Regions from separate parts of the Sphingobium sp. R-21 genome, predicted to be linked through region 1. Evidence: riboswitches for the same ligand, from Rfam matches in the RefSeq annotation. Region 1 holds a riboswitch; each other region holds the start of a gene.
What was found. A riboswitch is a leader RNA that binds a small molecule or an ion and turns the genes downstream of it on or off. The one in region 1 is predicted to bind cobalamin.
Positions count from the first base shown of each region.

Region 2: linked by a shared signal. The riboswitch ahead of ACN9MX_RS07550 (TonB-dependent receptor plug domain-containing protein) and the one ahead of ACN9MX_RS19985 (cobalamin biosynthesis protein CobG) in region 1 are both predicted to bind cobalamin.
Region 3: linked by a shared signal. The riboswitch ahead of ACN9MX_RS06965 (TonB-dependent receptor) and the one ahead of ACN9MX_RS19985 (cobalamin biosynthesis protein CobG) in region 1 are both predicted to bind cobalamin.

Region 1 is NZ_CP184375.1:1,175,489-1,179,764, reverse strand. It holds gene cobN (cobaltochelatase subunit CobN) at 1-63, shown strand, start outside; gene cobO (cob(I)yrinic acid a,c-diamide adenosyltransferase) at 60-665, shown strand; gene bluB (5,6-dimethylbenzimidazole synthase) at 662-1,291, shown strand; cobalamin riboswitch at 1,364-1,582, shown strand; gene ACN9MX_RS19985 (cobalamin biosynthesis protein CobG) at 1,753-2,817, shown strand; gene ACN9MX_RS19980 (precorrin-8X methylmutase) at 2,817-3,446, shown strand; gene cobI (precorrin-2 C(20)-methyltransferase) at 3,443-4,162, shown strand; gene cobJ (precorrin-3B C(17)-methyltransferase) at 4,159-4,276, shown strand, end outside.
Region 2 is NZ_CP184374.1:1,592,726-1,597,001, forward strand. It holds gene ACN9MX_RS07550 (TonB-dependent receptor plug domain-containing protein) at 1-1,556, opposite strand, end outside; cobalamin riboswitch at 1,726-1,939, opposite strand; gene ACN9MX_RS07555 (threonine ammonia-lyase) at 2,023-3,006, shown strand; gene mobA (molybdenum cofactor guanylyltransferase) at 3,006-3,542, shown strand; gene cobA (uroporphyrinogen-III C-methyltransferase) at 3,632-4,276, opposite strand, start outside.
Region 3 is NZ_CP184374.1:1,474,359-1,478,634, forward strand. It holds gene ACN9MX_RS06950 (GNAT family N-acetyltransferase) at 1-193, shown strand, start outside; gene arsB (ACR3 family arsenite efflux transporter) at 199-1,227, shown strand; gene arsH (arsenical resistance protein ArsH) at 1,224-1,970, shown strand; cobalamin riboswitch at 2,225-2,466, shown strand; gene ACN9MX_RS06965 (TonB-dependent receptor) at 2,644-4,276, shown strand, end outside.

The DNA of each region.
Region 1 (4,276 bases):
TGGAAGCCCCGGTCGAACAGCGCCGCCATGCTTCTCTCCCAAATCAAGGATGCCTCGCAATGATCGAACGCACGCCCGAACAACATGCCGAAAAGATGAAGAAGAAACAGGCCGCCCATGACAGGATCATGGCTACCAAGACGCAGGAAAAGGGCCTGTTGATCGTCCACACCGGCAAGGGCAAGGGCAAGACGACCGCCGCCCTGGGCATGGTGGTCCGCGCCATCGGCCATGACAGGAAGGTGGGCGTCGTCCAGTTCGTCAAGGGCGCGATGACCACCGGAGAAAAACGGGTGTTCGATGCGTTTCCGGACAATGTCGAATTCAAGCCGATGGGCGAAGGCTTCACCTGGAATACGCAGGACCGGACCCGGGACATTGCCCTGGCGCGCGAAGCGTGGGATGAGGTGAAACGCATGATCGCCGATCCGGCCTATGACATGGTCCTTGCCGATGAACTCAACATCGTCCTGCGCTACGACTACCTGCCCGTGGCAGAGGTCCTGGAAGCCGTGACCGCCAGAAGCCCGATGAAGCATGTGCTCATCACCGGCCGCAACGCGCCCGAAGCGCTGATCGACGCGGCCGATCTCGTCACCGAAATGACGCTTGTCAAACATCCCTTCCGCAGCGGCGTGAAGGCCCAGCCGGGAATCGAATTCTGACACACACCGCCTTCGACATCGCCGCCTTCGAGGATCTGGTCCACCTGCGCCGCGACGTGCGCCATTTCCTGACCGACCCGCTGGACGAAAGCGAGGTGGAAAGGCTGCTCGCCCTTGCGCACAGCGCCCCGTCCGTGGGGCTTTCGCAGCCCTGGCGGTTCGTCCGGATCGAAACGCCGGGGCTGCGCGAGGATCTCGCCGTCCATGTCGATGCCCAGATCGCCAGAGCGGGCAAGATCTACGATGGAGAGGAGGACCGGCTCTACCGCAGCCTCAAATTGCACGGTCTGCGCGAAGCGCCCGTGCTGTTCGCCGTCTATTGCGACGAAGGCACTGAAACGGGGCACAGGCTGGGCGCAATCACCATGCCGGAGGCGCGCCGCTACAGTTGCGTGATGGCCATCCACACATTGTGGCTTGCCGCCCGCACGCGCGGCATTGGGCTGGGCTGGGTGTCGATACTGGATCCCGCGACGGTGGATGCGATGCTCGCCATTCCCGGCAACTGGCGCTGCCTCGGGCTGATATGCCTGGGCTATCCTGTAAGCGAAGAGGCTACGCCGGAACTGGAAAGACGGGGCTGGGAACATCGCACCGACTGGCATTCCGCGATCGTCACGCGCTGACGATTGCCGCTGAACGGCTCTTTCCTTTCCCGTCCTCCCCGCCTATGAGGCGTTGCTGGAACGGGTTCCGCCCGCTCCATCGATCGCGTCGGTGCCCCGCGAGGGGCTTAAATGGGAACGCGGTGCGGGAGGATGCTCCCTAATCCGCGGCTGTCCCTGCAACTGTAAGCGGCGAGCAAGGCAAGGACGGCCCCCCATCCGGGATGGCCAGCCACTGGAGCAATCCGGGAAGGCCCGTGCCAAGGCGACGACCCGCAAGCCAGGATACCTGCCGAACGCAAAGGTCGCTCTAGCCATGGTCCAGGGGATGGTCACGGCTCGGTTCTCCGCACGGGCGACGAATGCGGCTGGGGGACATCCTCCGGTCGTCGTTGCGACGTGGGAGGTGAAGTTCGTTGCCAGACGCGCAAAGCGCATCGTCCGCCGCCGTTCGCGGCTGGTGTCCATCGGCATGGCGTCCGATGACGGCAGGCGACGGATTGCTGGTACGGGTGCGCCCCCGACTGGGCCGCCTCACCGTGCCGCAGGCCATCGGACTTGCAAAAGCGGCGCGTTCGCACGGCAACGGCCTGATCGACCTTACCAACCGCGCCGCGCTCCAGCTTCGCGGCGTGGCGGAGCAAAGCCATGCTCCACTGCTCCGGCAACTCATCGCTCTTGGCCTCGCCGATCCCGATCCTGGCCGTGAGGCTCGCGGCAATGTCCTGCTCACGCCCGATTCCTCGCCAGGGGACGACACGGAAAACATCGCCCTCAGCCTGATCGAGCATCTTGATGAAATGCCCGAACTTCCCCCCAAGATCGGGATCGCCATCGACGCCGGCCCTGCGCCCTGTCTGGCAGCTGTTCCCGCGGACTTCCGCTTCGAACGCAGCGCAACGGGCATGCTGCTGCTGAGGATGGACGGACGGATGCTCGGTTCTACCACCAGCGTCGAAAACGCGGCTCGCGACCTGAGCGCCCTTTTCCACTGGTTTCTGGCCACGGGCGGGGCAGCATCTGGCCGCGCAGCCCGGCACAAAGCTCCTCTGCCAACCGTTGCGGATGTCGCGCCCGCGCCGTCCCGCCCGCCTTCCCAAGCGCTGGCGGCGGCAGCCGGCCCGTTTCACGGCATTCCCTTCGGCCAGTTCCATGCCGACAGCCTCATCGCGCTGGCGGAAAAAGGGAATGTCTGCGCCGTGCGCATCACCCCCTGGCGCGGCCTGATCCTCGAAGGAGCCAAGGAGGATGCCGACAACCTCTCCATTGACCGGCTGCTCGGAATGGATGCCTGCCCTGGCGCGCCTGCATGCCCGCAGGCCAGCGTTGCGACCCGCAGCCTCGCCACCCGGCTCGCACCGCTGGTCGATGGCTCCCTGCATGTGTCGGGCTGCGCCAAGGGCTGTGCCCGACAGGTGCCTGCCGACCTTGTTCTCACCGGCAGGCAGGGCCGCTTCGACCTGTCCCGCAACGGCCCCGCCGGATCATCGCCGGAGTTGGCCGGCATGACCGCCGACCAAGTCCTCGCCCATTTTGGAAGGCCCTGATGCCCCAAAACTATGAAACCGATGGCGCCGCCATCTACCGGCAGTCCTTTCGCATCATCCGCGCGGAGGCTGATCTCGGCCGCTTCTCGCCCGAGGAGGAGCGCATCGCCGTGCGCATGATCCATGCGGCGGGACTGGTCGAACTTGCGTCCCGGATCCGCTTTTCTCCCTCCTTCGCAGAAGCTGCCATCGCCGCTCTTCAGGCCGGCGCCCCGATCCTCTGCGACGCGCGCATGGTGTCCGAAGGGATCACCGCAAAGCGCCTGCCGGCCGCCAATCCCATCCTCTGCACGCTGAACGATCCGCAAGTGCCCGCGCTGGCGGAGCGCATGTCCAACACCCGCTCCGCCGCCGCGCTTGAACTCTGGCGGCCTTATCTGGCAGGCGCGCTTGTCGCGATCGGCAATGCGCCGACGGCTCTGTTCCATCTGCTCGACATGCTGGAGGATCCCGCCTGCCCTCGACCGGCCGCGATCATCGGCTGTCCCGTCGGCTTCGTCGGAGCGGCAGAATCGAAGGAGGCGCTCTGGCACGCCCAACCCGTCCCCTGTTGCGTCGTAGAGGGCCGCCTTGGCGGCAGCGCTGTCACGGTCGCGGCGGTCAATGCCATTGCGAGCCCGGCGGAATGACAGGCGGGACCATCCACGGCGTTGGCCTGGGACCGGGCGCCCAGGACCTGATGAGCGTCCGTGCCGACCGGCTGATCCGCGACGCGCGGCATATCGCCTATTTCCGCAAGCGGGGACGGTCGGGTCATGCCCGCAGCATCGTGGAGGGCATGTTGCGCGCCGATGCGGTCGAATTCCCGATGGAATATCCGGTGACGACGGAAATCCCGCTGTCCGATCCCCGCTACAATGACCTTCTCTCGGCCTTCTACGCCGATTGCACCGCGCATCTGGAAGGACTCTCCGCGCGCGGGGAGGATGTGGTCGTCCTCTGCGAGGGCGATCCCTTCTTCTATGGCAGCTTCATGCATCTGCACAGCCGGCTCGCCGCGCCGGTGAAGATCGTCCCCGGCATCACCGGCATGTCCGGCGCCTGGACCGCCAGCGGCACGCCGATCAGTTGGGGGGACGATGTCCTGACCGTGTTGATGGCGACGCTGCCCGAAGAGGAACTCGTCCGCCGCATCCGTGACAGCCATGCGCTGGCGGTGATGAAGATCGGCCGCAACCTCCCCAAGCTGCGCCGCGCGATCGAAGCGGCCGGCCGACAGGACAGCGCCTGGCTGATCGAATATGCGACGATGGCGGATCAGCGTATCACGCCGCTGGCAGAGGCGACCGATGTCACCGCCTATTTCTCGATCCTGCTGATCCATGGACAGGGCCGCCGCCCATGACCGGCTGGATCGTGGCAGCGGGCCTTGGGCCGGGCGCGGATGCGCTCGTCACGCCAGAGGTGTCGGATGCACTGGCGCAGGCAACCGACGTCATCGGATATATCCCCTATGTGG
Region 2 (4,276 bases), on a different replicon from region 1:
ACGCTGACCGCGTCGGGGGCGCGGCGGGGCAGCCGGGCGCCGCTACTGCGGTCGCGCGCATCGACATGGCTGTAGGCGGCCGTGACGGTCAGCGCATCGACCGGCCTCAGCGTCAGCATCGCCTCCACCCCCTTGGCGCGGGTGCGGTCGAGATTATTATACCCGCCATAGAGGCCGATCGAATAATCATAGTTGATCTGGTTTCTGGTATCGCGGCGGAACGCCGTGACGGAGAGGATCGCCCGGTCGCCGTCGAGCCTCTGGTCAAAACCGATATCGTAGCTTTTCGACCGCTCGGGACGCAGGCCGGCATTGCCGACATCGGCGCCGTAAAGCTGGTAGAGCGACGGCGCCTTGAACCCCTCGCCATAGCTCATGCGGATATTGGTCGCGCCGGCATTGGGCGTGTAGTTGGCGTTGGCGCCGAAGGTCGTCGCGCCGCCGAACTGGCTGTGATCGTCATGCCGCACGCCGCCGGTCAGCGACAGGCCGGCAAGGGGCTTGACGACGGCCAGCGCATAGACGCTGTCGATATCGGCCTTGTGGCGTTCGGTGGAACCGAAGCCGGAAAAATCATAGTCGGGCCGCTCATGTTCATAGCCGAAGACCAGCTTCGCCTGATCGACCGGCTGGTAGACCCCTTCATATTCGAAGCGCAAATTGGTGCCGGAATAGGCATAAGGCCCGAAAGCGGACGTATAGTCGCGGTCGATGCGGAACCAGGTGACGGCCGCCCGATTGGTGAGCCTGCCGTCGAACAGCGCGAGGTTGAGGCCCGCATAGCCGACATATTGATCCGATTTCGAGGAGTCCGTGGTGCTGTCCACCACGCCATTGTCGGTATCCAGGTCGGCATGGATATAATAGCCGCGCAGGTCGAGGTTGAGGGTATCGGTGAAGGACAGCTTCAGCCTGGCATTGGCGGCGATATTCTCATAGCCGTCCTTTTCGGTGCCGCTGGCGGCGGAGGAAATGCCGTCGGTGTTGAAATAGGCGATGCCGACGCCGCCCGACGCGATGCCGCTGCCGCCCGAAACGTCCGCCTTCGCGTTCAGCGTATTGCTGTAGCCGTAATCGACGGAGGCATTGCCGGCAAAGCCGGTGCCGGGCGTTCCGGTCATGACGTTGACCACGCCGCCGATCGCCTGGCTGCCGTAGACGATCGAGTTGGAGCCGCGCAAAATCTCGATCCGCTGGATATTGCCGGTCAGCAGATTGCCGAAATCGTACATGTCGCCGATGCCGCTGGGGTCGTTGACCTTGACCCCGTCGATCAGCACCAGCGTCTGCGTCGTTTCCGCGCCGCGCAACGAAACCCCGGTCACGCCGCCCAGGCTGCCGCTGCGGTTGAAGCGCACGCCCGGCGTGGTGGCCAGCAGGTCGACCACGCTGACGCTCTGGCGGGTGCGGATGGTGTCGGCGTCGATCACGGTGACGGCCTGGCCGACCTCGTCGCGCGGCTGTTCGATGCCCAGCGCGGTGACGATGATCTCATCCTCCGCCAGCGCAGGTGCGGCCGCGAGCAAGGCGGCGATGGAAACGGAAATCCTCAACATGTCTGTCTTCCCCCTGAGCGCGATGCAACATGGCTCAGGGCGTCCGCTCATGCGGCCGGACAGGGGAAAATGGCTGGCGCCCGCGCCCTCCCCCACACCGATGCGGCCCCGCGCCGCTTCGTCGCTCAGACGGAGAACACCGTGCCGTGGCCATACCCTGGACCAAGGCAAGAGCGACCATGCGTCGGCAGGTCTCCTGGCTCGCGGGTCAATGCGGCGATGCACGCCTTCCCGGACTTGCGTCCAGTGGCCGGCCCTGGGGGCCGAAGTGCATCGCGCTCACCGCTTACAGTTGCAGGGACAGCCGCGGATTGGGACGGCTTCCCGTCCGCACCGCATTCCCGTTTTCAGCCCTTCCGGGCACCGGCGCGATCTTCCTTGCGCGCAGGGGCTTTGCCCTGCCCGCGCCGGGCGCCATAAGGGAAAGCGGCGGCCATGCCAAGGGGCAGCCGCAGAAGGAGATTGCATGTCGTTCGCCATCAACGCCGCCGATGTCGAGGATGCGGCGCGGGTCATCGCCCCCGCCGCCATCCGCACCCCCCTGCTGGAAAATGCGGCGCTCAACGCCCGCTGCGGCCGGCGGGTGCTGGTGAAGTTCGAGGGCGCGCAGCACAGCGGATCGTTCAAGTTCCGCGGTGCCTACAACCGGCTGGCCCGGCTGGACGCCGGGGAGCGAAAGGCAGGCGTCGTCGCCTGGTCATCGGGCAATCATGCCCAGGGCGTCGCCTTTGCGGCGCGCTTGCTGGGGATCGCGGCGACGATCGTGATGCCGGCCGACGCGCCCGCGATCAAGACGGCGAACACGCGGGCACTGGGCGCCGAAGTCGTTGCCTATGACCGCTTCACCGATAACCGGGAGGAGATCGCCACGCGGCTGGCGACCGAGAGGGGCGCGGTGCTGGTGCCGTCCTTCGACGATCCCTTCATCATGGCGGGCCAGGGCACGATCGGGCTGGAGATCATGGAGCAGGCCGCCGAAGCTGGCGCGAAGATCGGCCAGATCCTGGTCAATTGCGGCGGCGGCGGCATGGTGTCGGGGATCGCGACGGCGGTGAAGGCGCGCATGCCCGAGGTCAACATCCATGCGGTGGAACCGGAAGCGTTCGACGATACGGCGCGGTCCCTGGCCAGCGGCAAGCGGGAAAGCGTGTCGCCCGATGCGCGGTCGATCTGCGACGCGCTGCTGTCTCCGACGCCGGGAGCGCTGACCTTTCCCATCAACCAGGCGCTGTTGTCCGGGGGCCTGGCGGTGAGCGACGATCAGGTGCGCGACGCGATGCGCTTTGCCTTTTCCGTGCTCAAGCTGGTGGTCGAGCCGGGCGGAGCCGCATCGCTGGCGGCCATGCTGGCCGGAATTGCTCCGCCTGCCGAAGGGGCCGGCGTCGTGGTGATTTCAGGCAGCAATGTCGATCCCGACAGCTATGCCCGGATCATAGGCGGCGGCGCATGATGCGGCTGATGGGGGCAGTGCTGGCTGGCGGGCGGTCCAGCCGGTTCGGCAGCGACAAGGCGCAGGCGATGCTGGAGGGGCGCACCCTGCTGGAGCATGCGGTCGAGGCTCTCGGCCGCCATGTCGAAACCGTCGTGGTATGCGGCCGGCAGGTGGAGGGCATGATCGGGCTGGCGGATCGGCCCGCCGCGGACATGGGGCCGTTGGGCGGCCTCAACGCGGCGCTGCATCATGCCCTGGCGCAGGGTTATGACGCCGTGCTGACGACCGGGTGCGACGTGCCCGCCTATCCGGACGGCCTGGCGCAGGCCCTGATCGGCCCTGAACCCGCCATCCTCAAGGGGCAGCAACTGGCCGGATTCTGGCCCGCTTCGCTGGCGGGCGAACTGGATGCCCATCTGGCGGAGGACAATAACAGATCGATCCGGGGCTGGCTGGAGCGGGTCGGCGCCCGGATCATCGACCGGCCCGAATTCGTGCTGCCCAACATCAACCGGCCGGAGGATCTGCAGGCTCTGGCAAAGGACAGTCGATGAATGGAGTGCTTCCGCCAAGGCACCTGAACGAGGCAAGCCGCGAAAGCATCCCGTTCCGGCTTTGAACGGGAATCCCGCTTCGCGGGTCGTTATTTGGTCAGGGCTACAGCCGCCATGGTCTCCACCGGCGCATGCGTCCCGGCCACCGCCTCCCCGATCAGCAGAAGCGTCGGGTCTTCGTCGCTGATCGTCCGCACCAGGAAGGCCAGAGCCGACAGCTTGCCCCGGATCAGCCGTTCCGTCGGCAGGGAGACATTGACTGCCACCATCACCGGCGTTTCGGGATCGCGCCCGGCGGCGATCAGGCAATGGCTGATCTCGCCCGCCGCGGCCCGGCCCATATAGATGCCGATCGTGCCGCCCGGACGGGCCAGCGCTTCCCAATCCAGCTTCAGCGGTTCGCCCGCCTTCAGATGCGCTGTGACCAGCGTCAGCCCCCGCGCCACGCCGCGCAGGGTGAGCGAGGCATGGCCGCTCGCCGCCGCAGCGCTGGCCGTGGTGATGCCGGGGCAGATGCGCACGGAAACGCCCGCCTCCGCCAGATGCGCCATCTCTTCCGCCGATCGGCCAAAGACCGAGGGGTCGCCGCCCTTCAGGCGCACGACGCGCCTGCCCGCCCTGGCGGCCGCGAGCAGCAGGTCGTTGATGCTGTCCTGCGCCCTGGAATGGCGGCCCGAACGCTTGCCGACGCTGACGCGCTCCACCCCCGGGGGAATGAGGTCGATCACGCCCGG
Region 3 (4,276 bases), on a different replicon from region 1:
CCGGCAGATGGTCGCCGTCATCGGCGGGGGTGAACCTGCCTCCGTAGCGCTCCACGCGTCCTGCGGTTTTGAGCATGTCGGTCGCCTCACCGGCATGGGCTGGAAGGCAGGCCGCTGGCTCGACACGGTTTACATGCAGCTTCCCTTGGGCGGCGGCATCGCGACCGCGCCGGCTGCTTCCGGGAAGGACTGACGACCATGTCGCTGTTCGAACGCTATCTCTCGCTGTGGGTGGCCCTGTGCATCGCGATCGGGATCGGTCTTGGCCATTTGCTCCCGAGCGCCTTCGAGACCATCGCAGCGCTGGAGATCGCCAACGTCAACCTCGTCGTTGCGGGGCTGATCTGGTTGATGATCATCCCGATGCTGCTGCGGGTCGATTTCGGCGCGCTGCATAGCCTTCGGCAACACTGGCGCGGTATCGGCGTCACCCTTGTGGTGAACTGGGCGATCAAGCCATTCTCGATGGCGCTGCTCGGGACGTTCTTCCTCCGCTATTTGTTCGTCCCGATGCTGCCGGCAGGCGCATCCTCGTCCTATATTGCGGGCCTGATCCTGCTGGCCGCAGCGCCATGCACGGCAATGGTCTTCGTCTGGTCGAACCTTGTCGACGGTGAGCCGAACTACACATTGAGCCAGGTGGCACTGAACGACTTGATCATGATCTTTGCCTTCGCACCGCTCGTCGGCCTGCTGTTGGGCGTGGCATCAATCACCGTGCCGTGGAACACACTGGCGCTGTCGGTGGGGCTCTACATCGTCGTCCCGGTTATCATCTCCCAACTGCTCCGCCGAGCGCTTCTTCGCGGCGGCGAGAAGGGACTTCAGCATTTCCTGTCCGCCATCAGCCCGATCAGCCTTGCCAGCCTGCTGCTGACGCTGGTGCTGCTGTTCGGCTTCCAGGGTGAGCAGATCATCCGGCAACCGCTGGTGATCGCGCTGATTGCCGTGCCGATCCTGTTTCAGGTCTATCTCAACGCCGGCATCGCCTACTGGCTCAGCCGCCGTTTCGGCGTGGCGTGGTGCGTCGCCGGCCCTTCGGCGCTGATCGGCGCCTCCAACTTCTTCGAACTGGCTGTGGCCGCCGCCATCAGCCTCTTTGGGCTCAGTTCCGGCGCCGCGCTGGCAACGGTCGTAGGCGTGCTGGTGGAAGTGCCGGTGATGCTGTCCATTGTCGCCTTGGTAAAGCGAACCCGTCCCTGGTATGAGAAAGCCATTGCCGCATGAGATTGCGTGAACTCACCGCCCCCGATCATCTGCCTGCCTTGGACAAGGCCTTTGCGCTGGCTCGTCCCGCCGCTGGCCTTGGCCCGGACCAGCCGCCTCTGCGCTTTCTACTGCTCTACGGCTCGCTGCGAGAGCGCTCCTTCTCTCGCCTCGCCGTGGAAGAGGCCGCCCGCCTGCTGCAATATTTCGGTGCTGAGACGCGGATCTTCGATCCCAGCGACCTGCCGCTGCCAGATCAGGTGGCGGGAGACGATCACCCTGCGGTGCATGAATTGCGCGAGCATGCGCTGTGGTCGGAAGGCATGGTCTGGTGCAGCCCGGAACGGCACGGCCAAATCAGCGGCATCATGAAGACGCAGATCGACCACCTGCCGCTCCAGATTCGCGGGATGCGGCCGACGCAAGGGCGGACGCTTGCAGTCATGCAGGTGTCCGGCGGCTCCCAATCGTTCAATGCCGTCAACACGCTGCGCCTGCTGGGTCGCTGGATGCGGATGTTCACGATCCCCAACCAGTCGTCGGTGGCGATGGCTTACAAGGAGTTCGACCAAGACGGCCGGATGCGGGCGTCGAGCTACTACGAGCGCATCGTCGATGTGATGGAGGAATTGGTCCGCTTTACGGTACTTATGCGACCGCATGCGGCGCAACTTGTGGATCGCTATTCCGAGCGCAAGGAAGCCGGAATTTCGGTTGATGCCGAGTCTGACCATTCGGCAGTCGCGATAGCGCCGCAATGTTGATTGACGGCTAGCAGCCCGGCACGGCGAAAATCAGGATCAGCAACCATGGCATCCGGCTGTACGACGGACTCAGCCGGGTTCTGGCCCATACTCGCGATATCCCGTGTCCTGTTGTCGCTGGTTAAGCGCCTGGTTCTCATGCGGATATCGGCCATCTCGCCTTGGCTCGGTCTCGCGGCGGCGTGAGATTAGGCTCTTGCGGAGCATTGACCCTCCCGCTAACGCACCTCTGCCCGGGACGATGGCTTCATCGTCCCGGGCATGATCGCGCCGGTGCCTCGAAAGAGGCTTAAAAGGGAACGCGGTGAGGATGGCTCCGGCCATCCAAATCCGGGGCTGTCCCTGCAACTGTAAGCGGCGAGCGCGATGCATATCGCTTCCTCCAGTGTGAGGAGGCAGCCACTGGACCGGACGCTAAATCCTGCGAGGTCTGGGAAGGCCGTGCATCAAGCTATGACCCGCGAGCCAGGAGACCTGCCAGCGTCTGGTCGCTCTTGCCCGGTCCAGGGGATGGCCAAGGCACGGTATCTTTCCGTTTGAGCGACGAACGGGCGGTGGAGGCCGCATCGGTTCGCGTGGCGGTCGCTCTATGGCGTCCGGCTGCTGACGTGCGCCGACCGTCGCTGGCGGCACGTCTCCACCCGAATGTCGCGTGACGCCGGGAAGACATGCAATGGAATGGAAAAATGTAGGATTTTGGCTGGCCACCGGGCTGGCCGCCACCACGACGCAGCAGGCCGGCGCGGAAACCGCCGCGGACAGCTCAGCCGAAATCATCGTGTCGGGCGTTCGGCCGGGAGCATTGCTCCAAGAGACGGAAACCGGATCGCGCCTGGGGCTGACCGCGCTCGAAACGCCAGCCAGCGTCGCACAGATTGATGGCGACGCGATCCGCGCTCGGGGCGATCTGGACATAATGTCGGCCGTAACCCGTGCACCGGGCGTCACCACCTCCGCCAATCCGGGCAATGGCGGCACGGCCCTGTCGCTGCGCGGCTTTTCCGGTCAGGGTTCAGTGCTGCAACTGGTTGATGGTGTCCGGCTGTTCCCGGTCGCGGGCACGATCACCTTCCCCACCGATCCGTGGAATGTCGAGCGGATCGAATTGCTGAACGGCCCCGCCTCCGTGCTCTACGGACAGGGCGCACTGGGCGGCGCGGTGAACATCATCACCAGATCCCCCAATGCCGAACGCACCGAATTTGACGCGGAAGCAGGATATGGCTCGCAGGATAGCTGGCGCGCGGCGGCAGGTGTCGGTGGACCGCTGGGCGAGATGCTCTCCTACCGGATCGACGCCAGCTACCGGGCGTCGGACGGGTATGTCGACCGTGGCCATTCCAAGAGCCTCGCGCTCTCGGGTGCGCTGCGCTTCCGGCCAAGCGACAGCTTCACGCTCACCCTGCGTAACGACTATGGCAATCAGCGGCCGATGGAATATTTCGGCACGCCACTGATCGACGGGGCGTTGGTGAAGGACAACCAGCGGCGCAACTATAATGTCGCCGACGCCAGCCTGCACTATCGCGACAATCGGACCACGCTGACCGCCGACTGGACGGTGGCCGAAGGCATCACCCTCTCCAACGCCGCCTATCGCCTTACCAGCAAGCGTCTGTTCAAAAATCTGGAGAGCTATTTCTACAATGACGACACCGGCTTGATCAACCGAATGGACAATCTGGGCATCTTCCATGACCAGACCCAATATGGCGATCAGGCGACCATCCGCATTAGCAAGCCGATTGCGGGCCTGAAAAACGATCTGGTCGTCGGCTTCGACGCCAATCTCATCAAGCTCACTTATTCCAATGATTTCGGATCGGACCCACAGGAGGATGCTGTCGATCCCTTCGACTTCGATCCGGGCCTGTTCTACGACACGCAGGGCATCGCGCCCCGCTATCGCACGCGGACCAACGAATATAGCTTCTTTGCCGAAGACCGCTTGGCGCTGACCGATCAGCTTTCGGTGGTCGCAGGCATCCGGCACGAGCGTGACAAGGTGCAACGCTGGAACATCGTCTATAACCCGGACGGCAGCACCAGCGAGGTCAATGCCTTTCCCAATGGTGCGACCAATCGGAAATTCCGCAACACCACTTGGCGGATCGGCGGCGTCTATCGGCCGACCTCCAATATCTCGTTCTATGGGCAATATTCGACCGGCGTAGATCCGCTCGGCACGCTGACCACCTTCACCACCAATGCGACCCAGTTCGCCTTCACCAACGCGACCGGCGATCAGGTCGAGGGCGGCATCAAGGCCATGTTCCTCGATGGCAAGGGCAGCGCCACTCTGGCGG